DNA from 3 places in the Halobacillus sp. Cin3 genome. Region 3 is predicted to be linked to each of the others. Evidence: riboswitches for the same ligand, from Rfam matches in the RefSeq annotation. Region 3 holds a riboswitch; each other region holds the start of a gene.
The links. A riboswitch is a leader RNA that binds a small molecule or an ion and turns the genes downstream of it on or off. The one in region 3 is predicted to bind S-adenosylmethionine.
Positions count from the first base shown of each region.

Region 1 (7,641 bases), on a different contig from region 3:
CCGATACGCCGGGGTTCAGCTCCCTTGAGTTTGGGGATTTAGAGCTTGAACAGCTGCCGGAGTGCTTCCCGGAATTTGTAGAAGTACAAAATGATTGTAAGTTCAGAGGCTGTCTGCATCATAAAGAGCCTAAATGTGCGGTGAAAGCCGGTGTGGAAAACGGCGTTATATCAGAGCACCGCTATGACCACTACCTGCAGTTCATGCAGGAAATCCAGAATAGAAAGCCGAGGTATTAAGGAATGACAAAAATTGCACCTTCCATCTTATCTTCTGATTTTGCAAGACTGGCTGAAGAAATCCAGGATGTGGACCAAGGTGGAGCGGATTACATTCATGTGGATGTTATGGACGGCCATTTTGTCCCTAATATAACAATAGGCCCCCTGATTGTGGATGCGGTAAGGCCGGTCACCAACCTTCCGCTTGATGTCCATTTAATGATTGAGAACCCGGACGCCTATATAGAGGCCTTTGCCAAAGCGGGAGCGGATATCATTACCGTCCATCAGGAAGCTTCTCCTCACCTCCACCGCACCCTGCAGCTGATCAAAAGCTTCGGAGTGAAAGCGGGCGTAGTCATCAATCCCGGGACACCGGTCGAAATGATCCGTCCGGTTCTTAGGGAAGTGGACGTTGTTTTATTGATGACCGTGAATCCAGGATTTGGCGGTCAGGCATTTATTCCTGATATGCTTGATAAAATCAGTCAGGTGGCTCAATTAAGAAGCGAATACGGCCTCTCCTATGAAATTGAAGTGGACGGCGGAGTCAACGAGAAGACCGCCCGTCTCTGCACAGAAGCAGGAGCGGATGTTCTTGTGGCAGGCAGTGCTGTCTTTAATCAATCGGACAGGAAAAAAGCCATTGAAGGGATCCGCGACTCGTTGTAAATAACAGGGAAAACCAAGCGGCTCTGCATTTGGAGTCTTAGTTGAAAGAGCTCAGAGGATCGATGAGAATCCTTTGGGCTTTTTCTATAGAAAGGATGAGCATACGTGAAAAAAATCATCGTAGTCGGTGGAGGGCCGAAAACCTATATCCCCAGCTTCCAACGATGGGCAGAGGAAGATGTAGAATGGATCGGAGCAGATCAGGGAGCAGAAGTGCTTGTAGAAGCCGGAATAATCCCTGATGTGGCCGTCGGCGATTTTGACTCGGTCAGCGCTGCTTCCTATCAGAAGATTAAAGATAAGGCCCGAAAGATGCATACATATCCGGACGAGAAGGATGAGACAGATTTGGAGCTTGCGATTAATGAGGCACTGAACCGGAAAGCAGAGCATATCGTATTACTCGGAGTGACGGGAGGAAGGATGGACCATTCCCAAGCGAATATTCAGCTGTTGTATCCGTTAATGAAAAAAGGGGTGAAGGCGGTTATCGTGGATCATCAGAACCAGGTGGAAATGGCAGCGTCCGGATCGCATAAAATCAATGAGGACCCACATTATCCCTATCTATCTTTTCTTCCTGTGACCCTGGAGGTGAAGGAGCTGACGCTCAACGGCTTTTATTATCCACTTTCCAAGGCTTATCTGCCCTTCGGGTCCACCTTATGTATCTCCAACAGGCTCGTTGAAGATACAGGTACTTTTTCATTTGAGTCAGGCATACTCTTAGTAATAAGAAGTACAGACTCAATGGATCACGGAAAAGGGAGTTCGCATTAGTTCACTTAGGAGGAGGGGGCTCTTTTGAAATTTTACACCATTAAACTCCCGCGTTTTGTCGGGGGGATAGTGCGCGCAGTCATAAGTACTTTTAAAAAGGATTAGCTCCGGGCCATACGTGCCTGAAGGGAGAGGATAGGTGTCTCCCGGAAGGCCCTGATGCGATTCGGTGGTCTTTGGGGGCGGAGTAGACGCTCCCGGGGACTGCCATAATCATATAAAGGCAAGAAAAAAAGCACCCGCAGAACGGGTGCTTTTTTCAGCTCGTTGTTATACGCGCTGGACTTTACCAGATTTAAGTTCACGCGCTGTTACGTAAACTTTCTGAGGCTTGCCATCCACAAGGATGCGTACTTTTTGAACATTTGCTTTGAATTTACGTTTATTAGCGTTCATCGCGTGTGAACGGTGGTTACCTGCGCGTGTACCTTTACCAGATAGAACACTTCTACGTGCCATGAAAATCCCTCCTGTTACATACAAAAATCATCAGATACTTAGTAACTTTATCATATGTATGTAGGCTTTGCAATAATCTCCGAACAATTATATCAAGAATTTTTTCTTGACAGACAGATTGAATTGTTTCAAAGTATATTAGGGGATAACCGGCTTATTTTCAACAGTCAACACAAATTCATCACCCTTCACTTGTGTTATAATTAGGAGAGAAATTGAGGAATCTAAAGGAGGATCTATATGTCTGTGGATTTGAACAACCAATACGGCCATATAACGATTAGCAATGAAGTTATTTCAACGATTGCTGGAGGAGCAGCTGTAGAGTGCTACGGTATCGTCGGCATGGCTTCTAAAAACCAGCTGCGGGACGGGCTGGCTGAAATGCTCCGTAAAGAGAACTTTTCCCGGGGTGTCGTTGTCAGACAGGAAGAAGATCACCTCCACATTGATATGTATATTATTGTGAGCTATGGTACGAAGATATCGGAAGTCGCTCATAACGTCCAATCTCAAGTAAAATACACATTAAACAAAACAGTCGGATTGTCCGTTGACTCTGTCAATATTTTCATCCAGGGAGTCCGCGTGACAAGCGAATAGGTTGCAGTTGCAGTCAAAGGAGGAAGTAAGTGTGACGTTACAAAAGCTTGACGGCAGAACATTAGCCGAGATGATTTTACAGGGAGCGCATTATTTAAAGCAGAACTCGCAGATGATCGATGCGCTGAATGTATTCCCTGTACCTGACGGGGATACAGGAACAAATATGAATCTTTCCATGACCTCCGGAGCGGACGAGGTGAGAAACGTTTCCCAGGACCATGCAGGAGCAGTTTCCACTTCTCTGTCCAAAGGTCTTCTTATGGGTGCGCGTGGAAATTCAGGAGTAATTCTTTCCCAGGTCTTCCGCGGCTTTGCAAAAGCCATTGAGAATAAAGAGGTGTTAACGACCCGTGATTTCTCTGATGCCCTGCAGGGTGGTGTGAAAACGGCTTATAAAGCTGTGATGAAGCCTGTAGAAGGAACAATCTTAACTGTTGCCCGTGAAGCAGCGGAAGCATCTGTGGAAATAGCTGAAAAGGAAGAGGACTTTATTCCTTTCATGGAAGGTGTCGTAGAAGCAGCCAAAGCTTCCCTGAAGCGGACACCTGAACTTCTTCCGGTTCTAAAGGAAGTCGGTGTGGTCGACAGCGGCGGCCAGGGACTTGTAACGATCTATGAAGGATTTCTGGCCAACTTGAAAGGCGAGGAAATGCCGGATGTCGAAGAAATGGTTTCCATGAACGAAATGGTAAACGCCGAACACCATAAACTTGCTCAGGACTTCATGAATACCGAAGATATCCATTACGGCTATTGTACGGAGTTCATGGTGAAATTCGAAGAGGATAAGCTGGCTGAGAATCCTTATGATGAAGAAGCTTTCCGTAACCGACTGAGTGAATTTGGTGATTCCCTGCTTGTCGTGTCTGACGAAGAACTGGTCAAAGTTCACGTCCACGTTGAGTACCCGGGTGAAGCAATGACGCTTGGACAGAAGTATGGCAGCCTGATCAATATGAAGATTGAAAACATGAGGGAGCAGCATACGTCCCTCGTTGGTAATAAGAAAGCGAAAGCCGCGCCCGAGAAAAAAGCGCCATATGGTATTGTAACCGTCAGCATGGGCGAGGGAATGAAAAAACTTTTCGAAAGCCTCGGAGCCACCGTAATCATCCAGGGTGGTCAAACGATGAATCCTAGTACCCAGGACTTATCGGAGGCTATTAAAGAAGCGCATGCAGAACGTGTGTTCATTCTTCCGAATAACAAAAACATCGTGATGGCAGCAGAGCAGGCTGCAGAGATGGCGGAAGCGGAAGTGGCTGTCATCCCGACGAAGACCATTCCTCAAGGGATGAGTGCTATGCTTGGTTTCAATCCCGAAGCAGATCTCGATACGAACAAAGAAGAAATGATTAGTTTGATGTCAGAAGTGAAAACGGGACAGATCACCTATGCGGTCCGGGACACCCAGATTGACGGGCTTGATATTGAAAAGGGTCATTTTATGGGGATTTCCGACGGAAAGATTTCAGCGACCGATAAAGACGCCCTCATGACGGCGAAAACACTGCTGAACCAGATGATTGATGAGGATGAAGATGAAATCCTTACCATTCTTACCGGGGAAGGTGTGGACGATAAGGATGTGGCTGAACTGGAAGCCTATGTGGAAGAAACCTTTGAAGATTTAGAGGTGGAAATCCATCACGGTGGTCAGCCGATTTACAGTTATATCTTCTCTATTGAATAAAAAAGCACTGGTTCTGAATTGAGAACAGCGCTTTAAGGCTGTCGGGATTTTTCCCGGCAGCCTTATTTATTGGTCTATGGTCTGAATGAAGGAGGGAAGATGAAAGAAATTGTTTCACAAAGGATATTGATAAAACAATCGACAAATGCCGCCCTGCTGCTGTAGAACGTCTTCCTCTGAAAATGCCTTGACGGTTTGTCTTCTTGGCTTGTCGTTCTATAGGCTGAAAGCGTAGTTCTCTATTAGAACTGCGCTTTTTTTAGTCGGGTTTCCGTATGCGGGTGCCGGTGCCGTTGAATATATTTTCGCACCGAGAAGATAACGGCAGCGGCATATCCGGCAAGCAGCAGGCTGTAGATAACAATTATAATCTGTTCACTCCATGTGGCATAGGTAAGCAGTGTCCGGCTGTTCGTCAAAATGATAAATCCACCCGCTGCCACACCAAGCACGAGAGGGGGGAGTTTTTTTACAAGCCAGGCAGCGAGGGGGGCTGCTATGACACCACCGATCACAAAGGCGAGCACAAGCAGCCAGCTCAGCTCCTCCCACCCAAGGAAAAGCAGGAATCCGGCCGTAGCGGATAAAGTAACGATGAATTCGCTTGTATCTACGGTGCCAATGACTTTTCTGGGAAGGATTCCTTTACTGGATAAGAGAACAGGAGTATTTACCGGCCCCCAACCACCACCGCCCACGGCATCAAGAAAACCACCCAGGAAACCTAAAGGAAACAAGAAGCGCCGTCGAAATGGTCTTTTTTCAGTTTGCAAGGGCTTCACTCGATTCATCAACAAAAAGCGGATGACCACATAAATGCCAAGCCCTAGTAAAAAGATGGAAATGTACGGACGGATCAAATCACCTGGAATCCAGCTGAGCAGAGCAGCCCCGGCAAAGGCACTGATCCCTCCGGGGAGGGCAAGAGTCAAAACGAGCCGTTTATCCACGTTTCCGAATTTATAATGGGAAAACCCGGAAGCTGCCGTTGTAGCAATCTGGGACAAATGAATGGAGGCGGAGGCTACCGCCGGAGCCATTCCGTAGGCGAGGAGGATGGTGGAGGAACTTAAACCAAACCCCATTCCGAGGGCTCCATCCATCAATTGAGCAAAGAATCCAACCAGTGAAAATATAAGTAATTTCTTCATCGTACCTCTCCTTTTGATTAAACACATAAGATTACTTGGTTTTAACCATGAAGAGGCACAAAAAAACCTCTTCATCCAGAAGAGGTCAAGCTTCCTCTCCTTATCTTTCAGACCACCGTCTGCTGGAATGAGCACCTTTTCCTATGCGAGGTTGCTGCGGGATCATCAGACCAGTTTCCTCCCCCGGCTCTTTATAAGGATATATGTAGCCCGCTCCGAAAGCGGAATTCCTAAGTACATGAATAATATATTCAAAGCTAAAACATGGATGACTATTTGTCAATGGTTTACATTAAAATAAACAGAAAACTAGTAATATTTTAAATACATGTTGACATATCATTAAATCGGGTCTAATATTTGAATCAAATCTTTTGAACAATATCTGGAAACATTTTTCTTATCGAGAGAGGTGGAGGGACTGGCCCTTGGAAGCCTCGGCAACGGATCTGTCTTCATGAACAGAAACTGTGCCAATTCCAGCAGGTGATCAACACTTGGAAGGATAAGAAGAACGGTTGAATCATGTATGATGACTCTCCTTTCTTCTTACTATCAGAAGAAAGGTTTTTTTGTTGAAGATAAGAAAGGAGGAGCTTATGAATACGAGTGCACCGACATATGAAACATTCACCAGCGATCCTTTACACCATATGGACATTGATAATGGACACAAAGGGGCAGAGAGTGTGATTCGATGGGCTTACGGGCAATATGGAAAACAGCTCGTTTATGCGTGCAGCTTCGGTGCTGAAGCTATCGTACTGCTTGATTTCATTGCAAAGGCACAACCTGATGCCGACGTCGTTTTTCTGGACACCGGACTTCACTTCCAGGAAACCTATGATTTAATTGAAAAAGTGAAAAAGAGATATCCGGAGTTGAACATCCATATGAAAAAGCCGGAGTTGACGGTGGAAGAACAGGCAGAGGAATATGGTCCGGCTCTTTGGAAAAGGAACCCCGACCAATGCTGTGCCATCAGAAAAATCAAACCGCTGGAAGAAGCCCTGACAGGAGCAGCGGCCTGGATGTCAGGATTAAGAAGGGAACAATCTGCAAGCCGGAGTCATACGAATTTCGTAAACAAGGACGAACGCTTCCGGTCCATCAAGGTATGCCCCTTAATTCACTGGACATGGGAAGACGTCTGGTCATATATCCGACTAAATAGCTTGGATTACAATGAATTGCACGACCAGAGTTATCCAAGTGTCGGATGCATCCCCTGCACAGCGAAAGCGCTGGATGACGGCCGCTCAGGAAGATGGCAGGGATTCAATAAAACGGAGTGTGGACTCCACACGGCCGGAGATACGAAACAATAAAGGAGAGATAATCTATGTCCATTATTCAACCGCATGGCGGGCAGTTAATCAATCGTTTTACAGCACAGCCTGAAACACTTCCGGAACAAAGGATCGAACTTGATGCGATGGCGTTGAGTGATATCGATTTAATCGCTAATGGGGCGTACAGTCCACTTCAAGGGTTTTTAACAAAGGATGATTATGAGCACGTCGTTGAAAACCTTCGTTTGCAAGACGGCACTCCCTGGAGTCTTCCGATCACACTGCCTGTATCTGAAGAGCAGGCCCGTTCGTTACAAGGTCAAGCGGCACTTGTCAAAGATGGGACGATCTACGGTGTGATTGAAATCGAAGATATTTACAAGCCGGATAAACAGAAAGAAGCTGCAAAGGTTTACTTAACGACAGAAGACGCTCATCCAGGGGTCAGTAAACTTTACAAGCGCCCGGATTTTTATGTGGGTGGCAGAATTGAAGTATTCCATCGTCCGGAGCGGGAGCATTCAGACCATTACTACCTTGATCCCGAAGAGACAAGAGAACGATTCCAACAGGCCGGATGGGAAAAGGTTGTCGGTTTCCAAACGCGTAATCCTGTTCACCGTGCTCATGAATATATCCAAAAAGCGGCCCTGGAAAGTGTAGATGGACTATTTCTGAATCCGCTCGTAGGAGAAACGAAAAGCGATGATATCCCGAGTGATGTGCGCATGAGAAGCTATGAAGTACTCTTGGATGAATATTATCCA
Region 1 covers NZ_CAMZMV010000001.1:567,661-575,301, forward strand. The annotation lists gene rsgA (ribosome small subunit-dependent GTPase A) at 1-239, shown strand, start outside; gene rpe (ribulose-phosphate 3-epimerase) at 243-893, shown strand; gene QMA39_RS03135 (thiamine diphosphokinase) at 999-1,673, shown strand; gene spoVM (stage V sporulation protein SpoVM) at 1,698-1,778, shown strand; gene rpmB (50S ribosomal protein L28) at 1,944-2,132, opposite strand; gene QMA39_RS03150 (Asp23/Gls24 family envelope stress response protein) at 2,373-2,735, shown strand; gene QMA39_RS03155 (DAK2 domain-containing protein) at 2,767-4,431, shown strand; gene QMA39_RS03160 (sulfite exporter TauE/SafE family protein) at 4,674-5,582, opposite strand; SAM riboswitch class I at 5,680-5,782, opposite strand; SAM riboswitch class I at 5,980-6,094, shown strand; gene QMA39_RS03165 (phosphoadenylyl-sulfate reductase) at 6,182-6,910, shown strand; gene sat (sulfate adenylyltransferase) at 6,925-7,641, shown strand, end outside.
Region 1: another riboswitch for S-adenosylmethionine. It lies ahead of QMA39_RS03160 (sulfite exporter TauE/SafE family protein); the one in region 3 lies ahead of QMA39_RS12145 (O-acetylhomoserine aminocarboxypropyltransferase/cysteine synthase family protein).

Region 2 (7,641 bases), on a different contig from region 3:
GTGCCAGCCAATGAATTCAATCCACTGGGTCAAGTCCATGTCTCCGAAAGCGGGGTGTGGAAACACGCGGTTCTTCAATGTTTCTTCATCTTTGTTATGGATGAGGAATAACGTGGCTTCCCTTGTTTTTTTCAATCCATCCTCGGCTTCTGCAATCGTTTGGAACGTACCTTCAGGCCGGACGGACTCAGGGGCTTCCACCTTGTAATGCCTTTCCGTCGTCCGGTGGATCGGTTTTTCGGAAGTCTGCTGGATATCTCCCTGCTTTATTGCCTGCTTGATCTGGTAGACGACAAGTTGTTCCATCAGGTACAGGTGCTCCAGAATTTCCAGGACCGACCATTTTCCTTCCCCGGGCTTTCGTGCTGCCTTTTCGTCAGAGATGGAATGAGCATACTCCAGCAGCTGTTTTCTTTTCTCATCAAGACCATACATAAACAGGTCCTCCTCGTCCTTAGGTTGTTTGCATAGATCAAATAAAATGACCATTCCCCTGGCAGGTGGTGATGAAACCTTTCCTCTTTCGTAAACGTAAAACCATAGACAAAGGTTTCATGAATGGTCTAACCCACCCCTTGGTGTGGTATAGAACTATAACCTACATATAAGGAGGAATCTGTCATGTCAGATTATTCGATTGAAGAGTTTATCAGGGCCACGAAACAGGATGATTCAGAAAATGATTATTTCGAGCTGGAAACCCCGCGTATTCTCGAGGTGAACCTGTTGGATCAGGTCTGGGCGAAATCCGGGGCCATGATTTCCTATAATGGGGATATCAAGTTTGAGAGGGAAGGGATTCTGGAGCACGGCGTAGGAAAAATGTTCAAGAAAGCGTTGACGGGAGAGGGCAGTTCACTGATGAAAGCGACAGGGCGCGGGCGTTTGTACCTCGCTGATCAGGGGAAAAAGATTACGATTTTTGACTTGGATAATGAAACCATCACAGTCAACGGTAACGATCTTCTCGCCTTTGAGCCGAGCATCGACTGGGATATCAAGCTGATGAAAAAAGTGGCCGGGATGGTTTCCGGCGGTCTGTTTAACGTGACCTTGAATGGCAGCGGGCGTGTGGCTATCACCTCCCATTACGAACCACTGACACTGCTCGTACGCCCCGGAGAGCCGGTCATTACAGACCCGCATGCAACCGTGGCCTGGTCCGGACATTTGGAGCCGAATTTCAAGACGGATGTGAGCTTCAAAACGTTTATTGGACGGGGGAGCGGGGAATCTATCCAAATGCAGTTCGAAGGAGAAGGTTTTGTCATCGTCCAGCCGTATGAAGAAATAGATACAACAGGCAGCCAGTAAGTCTTTTCTTTTGCGTGGACTGGCATAGTCATGCTAAAGTGTGAATACAATGATGATACAAAAAGAATCATCATTCATCCTTTACTTCGTTACTGAAACGTAGTATGATGATAATCAACATTAAATAAATAACGGAAACTTCTTATCCAGAGAGGCGGAGGGACTGGCCCTTTGATGCCCGGCAACCATCGAATCAATCCACGGATTGACGAGAACGGTGCCAATTCCTGTAGGATGAATACCATCCTAAGAGATGAGAGGATCGTACGGATTGATACGAACCCCTTTTCTTATGTGGATAAGAAAAGGGGTTTTTTGCATATCAGCATGCCCGTCATGGCTCTCGATAGAAGTTGCGTTAAAGGAAAGGGAAGATGTAGATATGGCAACAGCAATTTTCGGCGCAGGGTGTTTTTGGGGAGTAGAAGCATTTTTTGAGAAATTCGAAGGGGTAACGGGCACAATCGTTGGTTATATCGGAGGACATCTCGAAAATCCTTCCTATGAAGAAGTGAAGCAGGGGGATACCGGTCATGCGGAAGCCGTCCGCATCGAATACAACCCTGCTGTGATTACGTATGCAAAACTGGTCAATATCTTTTTTGAAGCCCATGACCCGACACAGGTAAACCGTCAGGGTATTGATGTAGGACATCAATACCGTTCAGTGATCTTCTATACAGATGCAAGCCAGAAGTACATTGCAGAAGAGAAAATCAGTGAATGGAGTGCCAAGGGCGTCTTTAAGCGTCCGATCGCTACACAAGTGGAAGAGGCTTCTTCCTTCTTTGAAGCGGAAGAGCATCACCAGAAATACATTCAAAAACATGGCTCTGCGGCCTGCTCCATCGGCTGATGAAAAGTCCCTCACTGAGGGGATCAGCTTGTAGAGAAACCTCTGTTTCTTTACAAGCTTTTTTTCTTTTTTACCGCCAGGAGCGAAAGCCCCTTCCCTTTCCGCGGACGAGCGCCCGTGCTTTCCGCAGGAGTGGAAGGGGCCCCGCTCCTTGGGCGTTCTTTAACATCGAAAAAGACTCTCCTTCACCCAGATCATCCTTGCTGGATGGAGGAGAGTCTTTTTCATATTCCTGCAGCCAGCCGTCATCAGCGACTGTTCCTTCCCCTTTTTTTCCACGCAAGCGGCCATAGCGCAGCCCATGCCGTTCTTTTGAATCTGCGAACCTGCGTACACGAGAAGCGTTCGGTGGTGATGCCCGCGGCATTCATCCACAGATAAGCGGAATGTGACCCTTTACACGACAAATGGACAACTCTAACTGGTTAACACAGGCTTTTTTTATGGGAGAAAGTTCACTAGAATGAAGGAGATGGAGAGAGGAGGGGAGCCTGTGTTGAATGACATCATTCTTATAGTTATGTGCGCCTTTATGGTTCTTGGAGCTCTTGATTACTACATATTGAATCACCGCCTTGCCTTAGGATGGCGGTTTTATGAAGCCTTTATGATGATGGGTCCACTGGCCTTGTCTATGGTGGGGATCATCTCTCTCGCCCCGGTGCTGTCCAGATGGCTCGCGCCGGTCGTCACTCCCTTGTTCCAGGCTGTTGGAGCGGATCCTTCTATGTTTGCTTCTATGCTGCTTGCCATTGACATGGGGGCTTATCCTTTGGCGGAATCGCTCGCGGCAGACAAAGAAGCGGCTGTTTTTTCGTGGGCTCTGCTTGGGACGATGATGGGCCCTACGCTTGTGTTTACCATTCCAGTTGCCTTGACCGTTGTAGCGAAAAAGGATCATCCTTTTTTCGCGAAGGGAATTCTCGCAGGAATGGTGACGATTCCGATCGGCTGTTTCATCGGCGGGTGGACAGCCGGCTATGAAACGGGGTGGATGCTTAGAAATCTGCTTCCGGCCATGGTTCTATCCCTTTTTATCGCCGCCGGTCTCTGGCTCTTCACAGCCTTGACCATACGTCTGTTTTCCTACTTCGGCAAAGCGGTCGAAATCATTATTATTTCAGGGCTTGCTCTTATCATTATTGAAACGTTAACAGGCATAACAGTTCTCCCCGGCATGGCTCCCTTATCGGAAGGGATCCTCATCGTCGGTAAAATTACTGTCACACTTGCAGGGGCTTATCCGCTGGTGGCGTTTATCAGCAGGCACGGCGAAAAAGTGCTCACCCGTGCGGGAAGACGTCTCGGGATGAATGCAGTATCGATGACAGGGTTCATCGCATCGCTTGCCCATCATTTGCCGATGCTTGCCGTCATGAAGGACATGGACGATAGAGGGAAGACGGTCAATGCGGCCTTTGCAGTCAGCGGGGCATTTGTATTCGGAAGCCACTTCGCGTTTGTGGCCGGCGTCCAGCCGGATATGATACTTCCGGTGATCGTGGGCAAATTAAGTGCAGGTATTCTTGCTGTGAGTTTAGCCCTAATTCTAACGAGACAAGACGTTTCATTTTATGAAGAAGAGGATTCTTCGTATAATGAAGAGTGAAATTGATCATAAAGGAGTTTTTCAAATGACGACAGATATGCGCAGACAATTTGACCAATACATCGAGAAATTCAAACAGAATGCTTCCCAGGAAGTTCAGGACAAAATGAGCGACGCCATTAATGAATTGGAAGCCTCTGAAGAGGGGAACGGTCTTTCCAAAGGAGAAAAAGCCCCGGACTTCATCCTTCCAGATGCCAAAGGCGGTCAGGTTCAGCTGTCCGAACAGCTGAAGCAGGGTCCTGCTATCGTAACTTTCTACCGCGGCGGCTGGTGCCCTTACTGCAACATGGAGCTGCGTGCGTATCAGGAAATCATGGATGATATCCACAATGAAGGAGCTCAGCTGATTGCCATCAGCCCGCAGACGCCGGATCAATCCATGACTACTCAGGAGAAAAACGACCTGGATTATCACGTATTGAGTGATGTTGGAAACAAAGTTGCTCAGCAGTTCAACCTTGTTTATGAGCTTCCGGATTATCTTGTAGATGTGTATAAGGATAAAGGATTGAATGTAGACAAGCATAATGGAGACGATTCCTGGACGCTTCCAGTATCCGCTACCTACATCATTGATACAGATGGTACGGTTGTATACGAATATACAAAATCTGACTATAAAGACCGTGCGGAACCTTCTGAAGTTCTCCAAGAGCTGAAAAAAGTAAACGCATAAGTCCAAAAAGACGTCCTCCATGTATGTGGAGGGCGTTTTTTATGAGTGGAAAAATCCGAAAAGGTAGAAGCCGGCTGCCAGCATCAGCAGGACACTGACCTGGATGCAGATGCCAATGATGGAACAGATTTTTCCTGCTGTCGCAAAGTGACGGCCGCTTTCTTTTTCCTCCTCTTCGCTGCGTAAGAAGGCATTGGCCATCACGATGCCGATGATGCCTGTAATTAATCCGGCTAGAGGAAGGAAGATGGACATGATGCCCAGAACGAGGGATGTCACAGCCTTTTGATACATAAAATGCTCCTCTCCTTCAAACAACCTTAGGGAGGTTATTTGGTATATCGGTTCGCATAGCTGCTGGCGGCAATCGAGTCCGGCTTGATTTTTGGTTCCATACCAAGGGATTCAATCCTCGCCACCATTTCATTTACATAGACTCTTGTCCGGTTCCGATCACCGGAACCTATATCAATGTGTCCTTCCATTGTAAATGTCGCACCTTTGTAGATGTGAGGAAGGACGATATCAATCAACTCATTTTTTCGTTCTTCTGTAAAAAGGAAGGCGACCCGCTCTGTTAAAGACGTTTCATAGGAAATCCGCTCATGCAGGGTAGTCATTTCCCTGGGGATGACTTCTTTGCGATAACAGGCCCAGGCTCCTTTTCCTACCCGTTGAATGACAACTCCGGTAATAAACAGCGTGCGGGATGGGTGAACTTGTGAATCTGTTCCTACCATCAAACGGTAATTCCCGACAGGCTCCCGTTTCATAAATGTTAAAATATGTGAGAACACTTCTGGAAATCCCATTTTTTTATGCGTGAGGTTTTGAAACAAATCGGGCTGGTGCACATTTGCCATCTCCTTTTTTATTTCTAGGCAGTGGAGTGTGGGGGATAAGTGTATTCCCTTTTTCCTCCTTGGGTAATCCCTGATTGTCCTGCCGTGAAACCGTTCTCCATCCAAGCAGCTGTGACCATTCTGTTATTAGGATATTCATAGACCTGCTTGAAAGATAACATGTTTTTAAATAGAGTATGTGTGCATTCTACGCAAATTATGTAAAAAATAGTCAATGCGCAGAGGAAGGGGAATACAAGGACTGCAAAGCTTGGGGCCATATCATTTCCTATGGGGAAAAAGCGTAGGCAGTGGATAACGGGGGTTAGGAAAAGCATGGCACTGGAAAAAGGACCTGATGGTGAGTGGAACAGGCCCTAGAAAATAAAAATCCAGATAAGAATAATAGTGATTACAAAAGTGATCGCGTAGATCGTGGAAAGTAAAGGAATGCTGCCTTGGTCTTTATTATCGGATTTCAAGTGCTGCAGATCCTCTTCCGGGCTCAGCTGGTTTTCTGACTTGTCCATGTTTTTGGCAATGACAACCGTACCGACCAAAGCGGTAATCGACAAAACAATGATGATGGCATAGTACAAAGGATACATTGAACATCCGCCCCCTGATTAAAGTCTTACCTTCATTATAATAGAAAGCGGGCGGATGTTGGAAATGTTCCTGATTTACATATGTTCTGGTGCAGCCATTCCAAGCAGACGCAGCCCTTCCTTCAGCACGACGGTAAATGCATAAACGAGCGTCAGGCGTTCCTGTTGGGAAGGGGAGCCGAGAATTTTTGATTTGGCATAATAGTGATTGAACGTTCGGGCAAGGTCCAGCAGGTAACGGGCAATTTTAGACGGATCATTGGTCGAGCAGGCCGTTTGAGTCATTTCCGGAAATGCACGGACCGCTTTCACTAAAGGCCAGGCTTCAGGGTCGTCACCAGCCGGCTGCGGAGTTTCTGCCGAAAAGCTGCCTTTACGTAAAAGCGAGCATGCACGGGCATGGGTGTACTGCAGATAAGGACCGGTATTTCCTTCAAAGGTAAGCATATCCTCGAGAGAAAATTCAATGTCATGACGTCGATCCTGCTTTAAATCGTGAAAAATCACGGCTCCAACTCCGACCTGGCGCGCTGTTTCTTCAGGGTTCGTGAGGTTCGGATTTTTCTCTTTCATATTCAGGAGCGCCTGGGCTACGGCTTCCTCCAGGGCTTCTTCCAACAAAATCGTCTTCCCTTTTCTCGTAGACATCTTTTTTCCATCCTGCAGAATCATCCCGAACGAGACATGCTCCAATCGGTCTGCCCACTCAAATCCCGCCTTTTTCAATACAAGCTTCATCTGCTGAAAGTGGAGCGATTGTTCACTGCCAACAACATATAGACTTTTTTCAAAAGGATAAGACTGGTAGCGGTCGATGGCGGCAGCGAGATCACGGGTGGCATAGGTAGTGGTACCGTTGCTTTTACGGATTAGACATGGTGGCATCGTATCTCCCAGTTGAACCACATCCGCTCCTTCTGATGTTTCCAACAGACCCTTTTTATCCAAAAGTTTGATGACAGGCTCCATTTTGTCTGTATAATAAGCCTCTCCACGAGTCCAATCAAAATCCACTCCAAGCATTTCATATAACGTGTTGAATTCGTTCAGGGAGGCTTCGCGGAACCAGTTCCAAAGGGTGAGCGCCTCCGGGTCCTGAGTTTCCAGCTTCTTGAACCATTCTCTGCCTTCTTCAATGAGGGAAGGTTCTTTCTCGGCAGCTTCGTGGAACGTCACATATAGCTTAGTCAGTTCCTTGATTGGATCAGCTTCGACGACATCTGGATCGCCCCAGCGGGTGTAGGCGGCCAGTAGTTTTCCGAACTGTGTCCCGTAATCTCCGATGTAGTTGACCTTTACGGGAGTATAGCCGCACTTTTCCATAAGATTGGCCAGGGCATTTCCAATGACGGTGGAGCGGAGGTGACCCATGGAGAAGGGTTTGGCAATGTTCGGAGAGGACATATCAAAGACTACGTTTTTCCCCTCCCCAAAGGTGTGGCTGCCATAAGCTTCAGGGTCCTCAAGGACTTGATTCAACGTATGTTCGGTAATGAACGCGCGGTCAAAAAAGATGTTGATATAACCACCCTGGACCTCCACCTGATCAAAGACAGGGTGTTTCAGTCTGGTGGCGATTTCGCCGGCAATGATGGCTGGTTTTTTACGCATCGACTTGGCTAAAGCGAAGCAGGGGAAGGAGACATCACCAAAGGATGCTTTTTTCGGGACCTCTATCAATGACTCCACCCATTCGCGTGGATATTCCTCTCCGAGTATGTGAGATATTTGAA
Region 2 covers NZ_CAMZMV010000004.1:390,933-398,573, forward strand. The annotation lists gene QMA39_RS15030 (DinB family protein) at 1-435, opposite strand, end outside; gene QMA39_RS15035 (AIM24 family protein) at 622-1,314, shown strand; SAM riboswitch class I at 1,454-1,574, shown strand; gene msrA (peptide-methionine (S)-S-oxide reductase MsrA) at 1,697-2,170, shown strand; gene eutH (ethanolamine utilization protein EutH) at 2,664-3,779, shown strand; gene QMA39_RS15050 (peroxiredoxin-like family protein) at 3,805-4,458, shown strand; gene QMA39_RS15055 (DUF4190 domain-containing protein) at 4,498-4,752, opposite strand; gene QMA39_RS15060 (ribonuclease H-like YkuK family protein) at 4,788-5,321, opposite strand; gene QMA39_RS15065 (hypothetical protein) at 5,678-5,908, opposite strand; gene argS (arginine--tRNA ligase) at 5,984-7,641, opposite strand, start outside.
Region 2: another riboswitch for S-adenosylmethionine. It lies ahead of msrA (peptide-methionine (S)-S-oxide reductase MsrA); the one in region 3 lies ahead of QMA39_RS12145 (O-acetylhomoserine aminocarboxypropyltransferase/cysteine synthase family protein).

Region 3 (7,641 bases):
ATTGACAGAAGAAGCACTGAAAGAAGAAGTTTCCACCCGTTACAGCCTACCTCTTCACGTGAACAAGGGGACATTTGAAGATGTGGCCCTTACCAAAGAAGGGGTGAGGGTCTATCTTCAGGCGGAGGACGGCACGTTGGGATATGTGCTGGTCGAACTTGAAGAAGGGCAGGATCTCATTCGGAAAGAATTTGTAGAAGCTTTGGAATCCGCTTCCGACGTATCGGAACCATCCTCTTCGGAGCAGAAGCAAGACCGGGAAGGTCCCGTGGAGGCTGTTTCAACGGATGACCTTGGGGTGGAAACCGGAGAAAAGAGAGCTGCTCTCACTTTTGATGACGGTCCTCATCCAACATGGACAGTGGATATTCTCGACCTTCTGGAGAAGTATGACGCCAAAGGCTCGTTTTTCATGATTGGAAAACGGGTGTCCTATTACCCGGAAACGGCCCGGATGGTGGCTGAGCAGGGTCATGAAATCGGAAATCATACGTGGGATCACCCCCGCCTCGCCCGGTTAAACCCGGAAGAGGTGGATGAGCAGATTCTCGCTGCCCAGGACGTGATCAAGCAGGCTGCTGGAGTAGAAACAGCTGGATTGAGACTGCCGTTTGGCGAGGAGCCTCCAATGGCTTACAAAGGCGATTGGAATACGGTTCCATGGACGCTCTATTCTGAGGAGTGGAGCGAACAGGAGCCGGAGGAAATTGCGGAAGAGATCACTTCACAGGCAGAGGATGGTTCGGTAATTCTTCTCCATGAATTAGAGAGCCGGACCCCTGAAGTTGTGGAGCTTGTGCTGGAACAGTTAACTTCCCAAGGGTTTCAATTTGTGAAAGTCAGTGATCTTCAATCATAAAAAAGACGGGTAGATGGACATCGTGTTCGTCTACCCGTCTTTTTTATGTTTTCTAGTCCTCATTCAGCTCATCTTTGATGAAACGGCCCCATTGTTCGAATTCAACGAGAAAGCCGTCATGACCATAATCCGTAGGGATATGCCTGTGGAAGGCCTTCGGTGCCGCCGATGAAAAAGCGGAAATCAGCTCTTCTGGATACAGCAGGTCGTGTTCAAAACTGAACGTGATCAAGTCTGCTTTATACTGAGCGGCGGCCGTTTTCCATCCTCCCCGGTTCCTCCCGATGTCATGGTTATTCATTGCATCAAGCAGGTACAGGTAGCTGTTCGCGTCAAACCGTTCTTTGATTTTATCTCCCTGATAATCCAGATAGGATTGAATTTCATAGGTGTCTCCTCCATTGGACCGGTCAAACCTCTTTTCAAAAAGAGTGGGGCTTCTGTAAGTCACCATACCGGTCATGCGCGCAATCTCAAACCCCTGCAGGGACTCATTGGTCGTGTAGTTCCCGTCTTGGAACAAAGGGTCATTTTTGATAGCTTTCGCCCCGATATGATTGAAGGCGATGCCGTAATCACTCAAGTAGGGGGTCGCAGCCATAATCAGCAGCTTCTCCATAAAGTCAGGGTAGAGGAGCCCCCATTCATACGCCTGCATACCTCCAAGCGACCCTCCCGCAACAGCCTTGACCTGATGTATGCCCATCTTTTTTAAGGCCTCATACTGGGCGCGCACCATATCCCGGATGGTCACTTTAGGGAACTGCTGGCGGAATGGTCTGCCTGTATCAGGATTCATACTGGCGGGACCCGTAGACCCATGACAGCCTCCCAGAACATTGAACGTAATTACTTGGAACAGGGAGGTGTCGACTGGACACCCCTCACCGATTAATCCTGCCCACCAGCCGGGCTGCTCTTGGGTACCCACAGCTGCCTGGTTCCCGGTTAAAGCGTGGCAGACGATAATGACGGGAGCATGAGAGGGGCCGGTGCGTTCGTAAGCCAGCTCAACAGATTCCAGCCGGCCTCCGGATTCGAAATCGAAGGGTCCCAGTTCAATCGTCTCCAAAGCTGCTGTCTGGCTGGCGGGGTTTTTTAAAGACATGCTTTCATTCTCCTTTCTGGCCATTATACAGTGACGAGTGTATGAGATAAGTTGTGTCCTGATCGGATTGAAACGATCGTCTCGTAAAGACTGGCTCCGGATAGGATTTGTTCATTTTTCAGGGAAGAAGCAGCCTTGGACCAAATGACCAATGGATTCGCTGACTGGGCCAGATCCGTCTGGTTTTCTCCAAGGGTTTCAAAATAAAGAATATCGAAAGCTGGATCGTTCAGTTCCAGCATGTCTTCAGCCTTTGAAAAAGTAGTCACCTCAAAACCGAACCGCTCCAGTTTGGAGGCTTCCTCCTGCAGGCCTCCCGGCTGGTCAGGAATGATGCCGATCGTTTTCCTGCGGATGTTTCCATTGGACCGGTCGAGGGAGGAACGGAGAACGGTCTCCGCTGGATGAGGCTGTTCCTTATAAGGACGGCTGTATCCATTGGCCTTTTCTATGGCTTGGTCCAAGTCCCGTATAAGATCATCCACAGATTCCAGACCAACCGACAAGCGGACAAGTTCTTCGGATACACCGGACTTTTTCAAGTTTTCCTCATTCAACTGCTGGTGGGTGGTGGAGGCCGGATGGATGATCAATGATTTCGCATCCCCGACATTGGCCACATGGGACCAGAGGGTGGAATGGTCAATCAATTTACGACCGGCTTCACGTCCGCCTTTGATACCGAAGACAACCATGGATCCGGCTCCGCCTTTCAAATACTTCCCGGCAAGGTCATAAGTGGGGTGATCCGGCAGCCCGGGATAATTCACCCAATCCACGCCTTCATGGTTCTGCAGGTAGGCAGCAATTTCATATGCCTGCTCTGCATGCTTTTCGATTCTCAGGTGGAGCGTTTCGAGTCCCTGCAGGAGCAGGAACGCGTTCTGCGGGCTCAGGCAGGCACCGATATCTCTCAAAAGCTGAACACGGAGCTTAACCGCATAGCCGGCAGGTCCAGCATCAATACCGAAGCGGATGCCGTTGTAGCTTTCATCAGGCTCTGTAAAACCCGGGAATTTTTCGTGGTTCCAGTCGAACCGGCCGCTGTCTACGACAATACCGCCGATAGCTGTACCATGGCCCCCGATCCACTTCGTTGCGGAGTGGACGACGATATCTGCCCCCCAGGTGATCGGCTTGCATACATAAGGGGTGGCGAAGGTGTTGTCGACAATCAATGGAATGTGATGAGCGTGGGCAATATCCGCCACCGCTTCAAAGTCCAGTACATTCAGGCTTGGATTACCGATGGTTTCAGCGAAAATCGCTTTCGTTTCAGGCGTAATAGCTTCCTCGAAGGCATTAGGATCGTTCCCATCTACGAAAACAACGTTCACACCATAGCGGGGAAGAGTGTGCACGAATAAGTTATACGTACCTCCGTACAAGTTGGAAGAGGTGACGATGGTATCCCCGGCACCGGCAACGTTCAGGACGGCCATCGTAATTGCCGCCATCCCGGAAGCTGTAGCTACAGCGGCAGCACCGTCTTCCAGAAGGGCAACACGCTGCTCAAATACATCGACTGTCGGGTTTGTGATTCTGGAATAGATGTTCCCCGGTTCGGCCAGGGCAAATAGGTTCTGGGCATGATCGGTATCATTAAAAACATATGAAGTCGTCTGATAGATGGGAACGGCACGCGAGCCTGTTGCTGGATCAGCTTCCTGTCCACCGTGAAGCAGCTGTGTTTCATCACCATACACATGATTTGAATAGGTCATTGGTTCATTCCTCCTTATGATTTCCAGGACATCCTGATCCTCGGTGTAGAGGGAATAAGAAAAACCCTCTTCTGTAAGTAAGAAGAGGGTTTTTTATGTATGTTTACCTCCCCTTATCTTTCAGATCATCTGATCTGTAGGATGTAGCACCTTTTCAAGTTTTCCTTGAAGGTTGCCGGGCGTCTCAGGGCCTAGTCCCTCTGCCGCTCTCGATAAGAGTTTTCAATATTTAATTTATCTGACTTGTTTGAAATTATAAAGGGGTCCTGCTCTCTTGTCAATTCTCAGCTTGAAACAAGGGTGTTTAAATCTATATTAGGGCGGGAATGGATAATTAAGTCTATGTTGAAGGAGATGTTTTCATGAAGGAATATAGTGTAGTACCAAATAAAGATGTAACCGGCTGGTTCGTAAAGATTGAGGACGTAGCTCCGACAGATTTATTTGATGAGCGTGATACAGCTGTAGAAAAAGCTGAAGAAATCGCGAAGCAGAACAAACCGAGCCGCTTGTACATCCTTGACCAGAATCACGAAGTTGAAGAAGAGCGTACCTTTTAAAAAATCCCCGCCCAGGGGATTTTTTTATGGCTTCCTATGCTTGTTTTCCTGTGGCAGTAGTTTTTTTACGTGAAACCGATTATGATGGGACACAGGTTGAGAAAGAAAGGAAGGACCGGAATGAATCATACATATGACGTGATCATTACAGGAGCCAGGGCAGCTGGGGCGAGTCTGGCTGTCCTGCTCGGGAAAATGGGGAAGCGTGTTCTGTTGATCGATAAAGCCGCGTTTCCAAGTGACACACTATCCACTCACTTTATGTCCCATACCCGCTTCCTTGAGGAGCTGGGCATCCTTCATAAACTGGAAGAGACTGGTTTGAGGAAAGTGAGTCGGATGCGGACGTATATCGGCCAAAGCTTTATGGAAGGACCGAGAGCGGATTATACGATTATACCTAAACGTGATGTGCTCGACCCGCTTCTGATCGAGCAGGCCGAGGGGTTGAATTCCGTTACCTTCATGCCGCGTACGTCAGCAAGAGGTTTGATCAGGGAGGATGGGCGCGTTACCGGACTTCACCTTGAAACGGAAGGGAAAACGTGGGAGGCCTATGCCGCGTGGGTGGCCGGAGCAGATGGAAAGCACTCGAACATCGCTGCCTGGACGGGAGCAGAGAAGTACCGGGAAACGAAGCCACTCCGTCCTGTGTTATACGGCTATTACACAGGCGTGGAGCCGTTAAGCGAACCTGTAACGGAGATTTTCCTGCATGAAGGACGAATCGGCTTTGTTTTTCCAATGGAGGAAAACCGGAACTGTCTCGGTATTGAAATACACCCTGGGGAGTTTGCAGACATGATGAAAGCGCCACAGGAAACATTTGAACAAACGTTTAATCAATTTTACGGAATGAAGAAGAGGATGGAGGGGGCAGTTCTACAGGGAAAGATTATCGGAACCCCCGGAATGCCGAACTTTTTCAGGAATGCTTATGGAGAGGGCTGGGTCCTCCTTGGAGATGCTGGTCACAGCAAAGATCCAAGTACGGGGCTTGGAATCAATGATGCGTTTCTGCAGTCCTTCCTGCTGGCCGATGCTTTTCAGCAGATGGATGAAGGGGTGGATTGGGAAACGTCCCTGGATCGTTTTCAGAGTCGAAGGGATGAGCAGCTGCTGCCGGGATTTCAGCTGACATTGGATTATATCCAATCGCTCCGGAAGTGGACAGACAACGAAATGGCATTGTTTCAAACCATCGCGGCCAATCCTATGGCGTGGAATAAGCTGATGCCTCATATGGGACGGCATTTGAAAGAAGACACCAAAGATTTCCCTCTTTTTTATCAATCGGTGGAAGGGGAAGCTTCCTCCTTCGGTTTCAGGAAGGATTAACTTCCTTTGAAGGCGAAATGGTTAAGAGAGGTGATGAGAAGATGGAATGGTCGAAAACATCAGCTTTCGAAAAGCTGCAGGAAATTTATACAGATAAAGTGATGCAGGACGAAAAAAGAAGAATCTTTCAAATGGTGTACCGCCATCTGCATGGCCATCTTGACGATCTTGCTGTAGAAACAGGTCTGACAGAAAAAGCTGAAAAACAATTGAAGTTTTTTAAAGAATACACGTTTATGCCGGGCGATAATCTATTTCAGTCGATGCGCTGGGTCTTTTTGGTCGCCCGTGGAGAGAAACCGAAGGAAGCAGAAGAAACAAGGGAGCACTTGAACCGGATTTACCGTTCGTTGTATCAGCCGGCCGGCTTGAAGAATCCGGCCATTCCAGAGACTTTCTGGGAAACGCCTCTCGGTGTCGCCTGTCTGGTGGCAGAAGAAGGAGTCGAGGCGGTTTATCCGATTCTTGATGAAGTTCTTGAAGTCGAAAAAATATAGGATGAATGTGGTTTTCTGAAAAGGAAGCCCAAGAGAAGGGGAGGGTCAAGGATGGAACATTATGAAGTGACGATTATCGGTGCAGGCCTTGCAGGAATAACAGCCGCGCGCCGTCTGATGAAGCAGGGACGTACAAATATCCTGCTTGTCGATAAAGGGAAAAGTGTCGGGGGACGCCTCGCCACCCGCCGGATTGCAGGCGGCAGGGCGGACCACGGGGCCCAGTTTTTTACGGTCCGTACAGAAGAGCTTGAAGAAGAAGTCCAGGACTGGGTAGAGGCCGGATGGGTAAAGGAATGGTTCGGTGACGACCACCCGCGGTATACGGCTGTAGACGGAATGAATGCTTTTGCCAAGCAGCTTGCTGAGGGTATCCCCACCTTATTGGAAACAAGGGTCGAAAAATTATTGGAAAATGACGGGGGATACAGGGTCTACAGTGCAGACGGTTCTGAATGGCAGACGGACAGTCTGTATTTGACGATGCCTGTCCCCCAGGTTCTGGAGCTCTTCAGAAACAGTACCATGAGCATGCCTGAACCTGTGAAAAAACAATTGAAAGGCATCCTGTTTGAGCCAACGTATGTGGGGTTGTTTGAATTCAACAAGCCTACAGAGCTCCCTGAGCATGGCCATTTGGATCAAGACCTTCCCGAAGGTGTGGAACGGATTGTCGATCATAGTAAAAAAGGAATTTCTGAAGACGTGATCGTCAGTGTCTACATGACAGGAGACTGGTCCAGAAAATACTACGGCGAGGATTATGTCATGTCTCTGGTGAAAGAAAAGGCGGAGAACTATCTTCCTTGGGACGACCTGGAGTCGGAGCAGTTGAAGCGGTGGAGGTATGCCCAGGCAAGGAAAGTTGTGAAGGAGTCCTGTCTTGATGTGAATGGAGACGGCAGACTCATCGTCGGAGGAGATGCGTTTCTCCGCCCGAACGATACAGCCGGCCGGACCCGTTTTGAAAGTGCCTATTTGTCAGGGAAAGATGCCGCCGCGCATCTGCGCTGGTAGAAAAAGTTCGTCCTATCCAGTTAGAGTTGTGCGTATGTCATGTTGAGAGGGCACGTTCCGCTTATCGGTGGATGCTTGCCGGGGCACGGCCTCAGCTAACTTGATCAAAAAAAACCATTTCACCAAGTGGATCTTCGGCTCGCCCTTTTCCCGCAGGCGTCACTGCCGCCTGCTTGGGGAAAGTCCTATCCATGACCAAGTATTGGTGATCGCTCCTTTGGGGTCACTAGAAAAAAGGTTTCTCTACAAGCTGAAAGGTGTTCTCTATAGGAGAACACCTTTTTATGTGACTTTCGGTTCGTATTTCTTCATGCGTTTCATGCGAGCCATCGTATAAACGGCAAGTCCTGCCCAGATGAATGTAAAGGCAACGCCATGCACCGATGTGAATGGTTCGTCATAGAGGAATACTCCGATGAACAGCATAATCGTTGGCGCGAAATATTGTAAAAAACCCACCATGGAAAGTGGAATCCGTTTGGCCCCCGCTGAGAATAGAAGTAACGGGACAGCGGTAACGACTCCAGCGCCGAAGACA
Region 3 covers NZ_CAMZMV010000003.1:291,102-298,742, forward strand. The annotation lists gene QMA39_RS12135 (polysaccharide deacetylase family protein) at 1-859, shown strand, start outside; gene QMA39_RS12140 (homoserine O-acetyltransferase) at 912-1,967, opposite strand; gene QMA39_RS12145 (O-acetylhomoserine aminocarboxypropyltransferase/cysteine synthase family protein) at 1,991-3,691, opposite strand; SAM riboswitch class I at 3,802-3,910, opposite strand; gene QMA39_RS12150 (DUF2188 domain-containing protein) at 4,054-4,251, shown strand; gene QMA39_RS12155 (NAD(P)/FAD-dependent oxidoreductase) at 4,372-5,589, shown strand; gene QMA39_RS12160 (hypothetical protein) at 5,631-6,086, shown strand; gene QMA39_RS12165 (FAD-dependent oxidoreductase) at 6,138-7,103, shown strand; gene rarD (EamA family transporter RarD) at 7,386-7,641, opposite strand, start outside.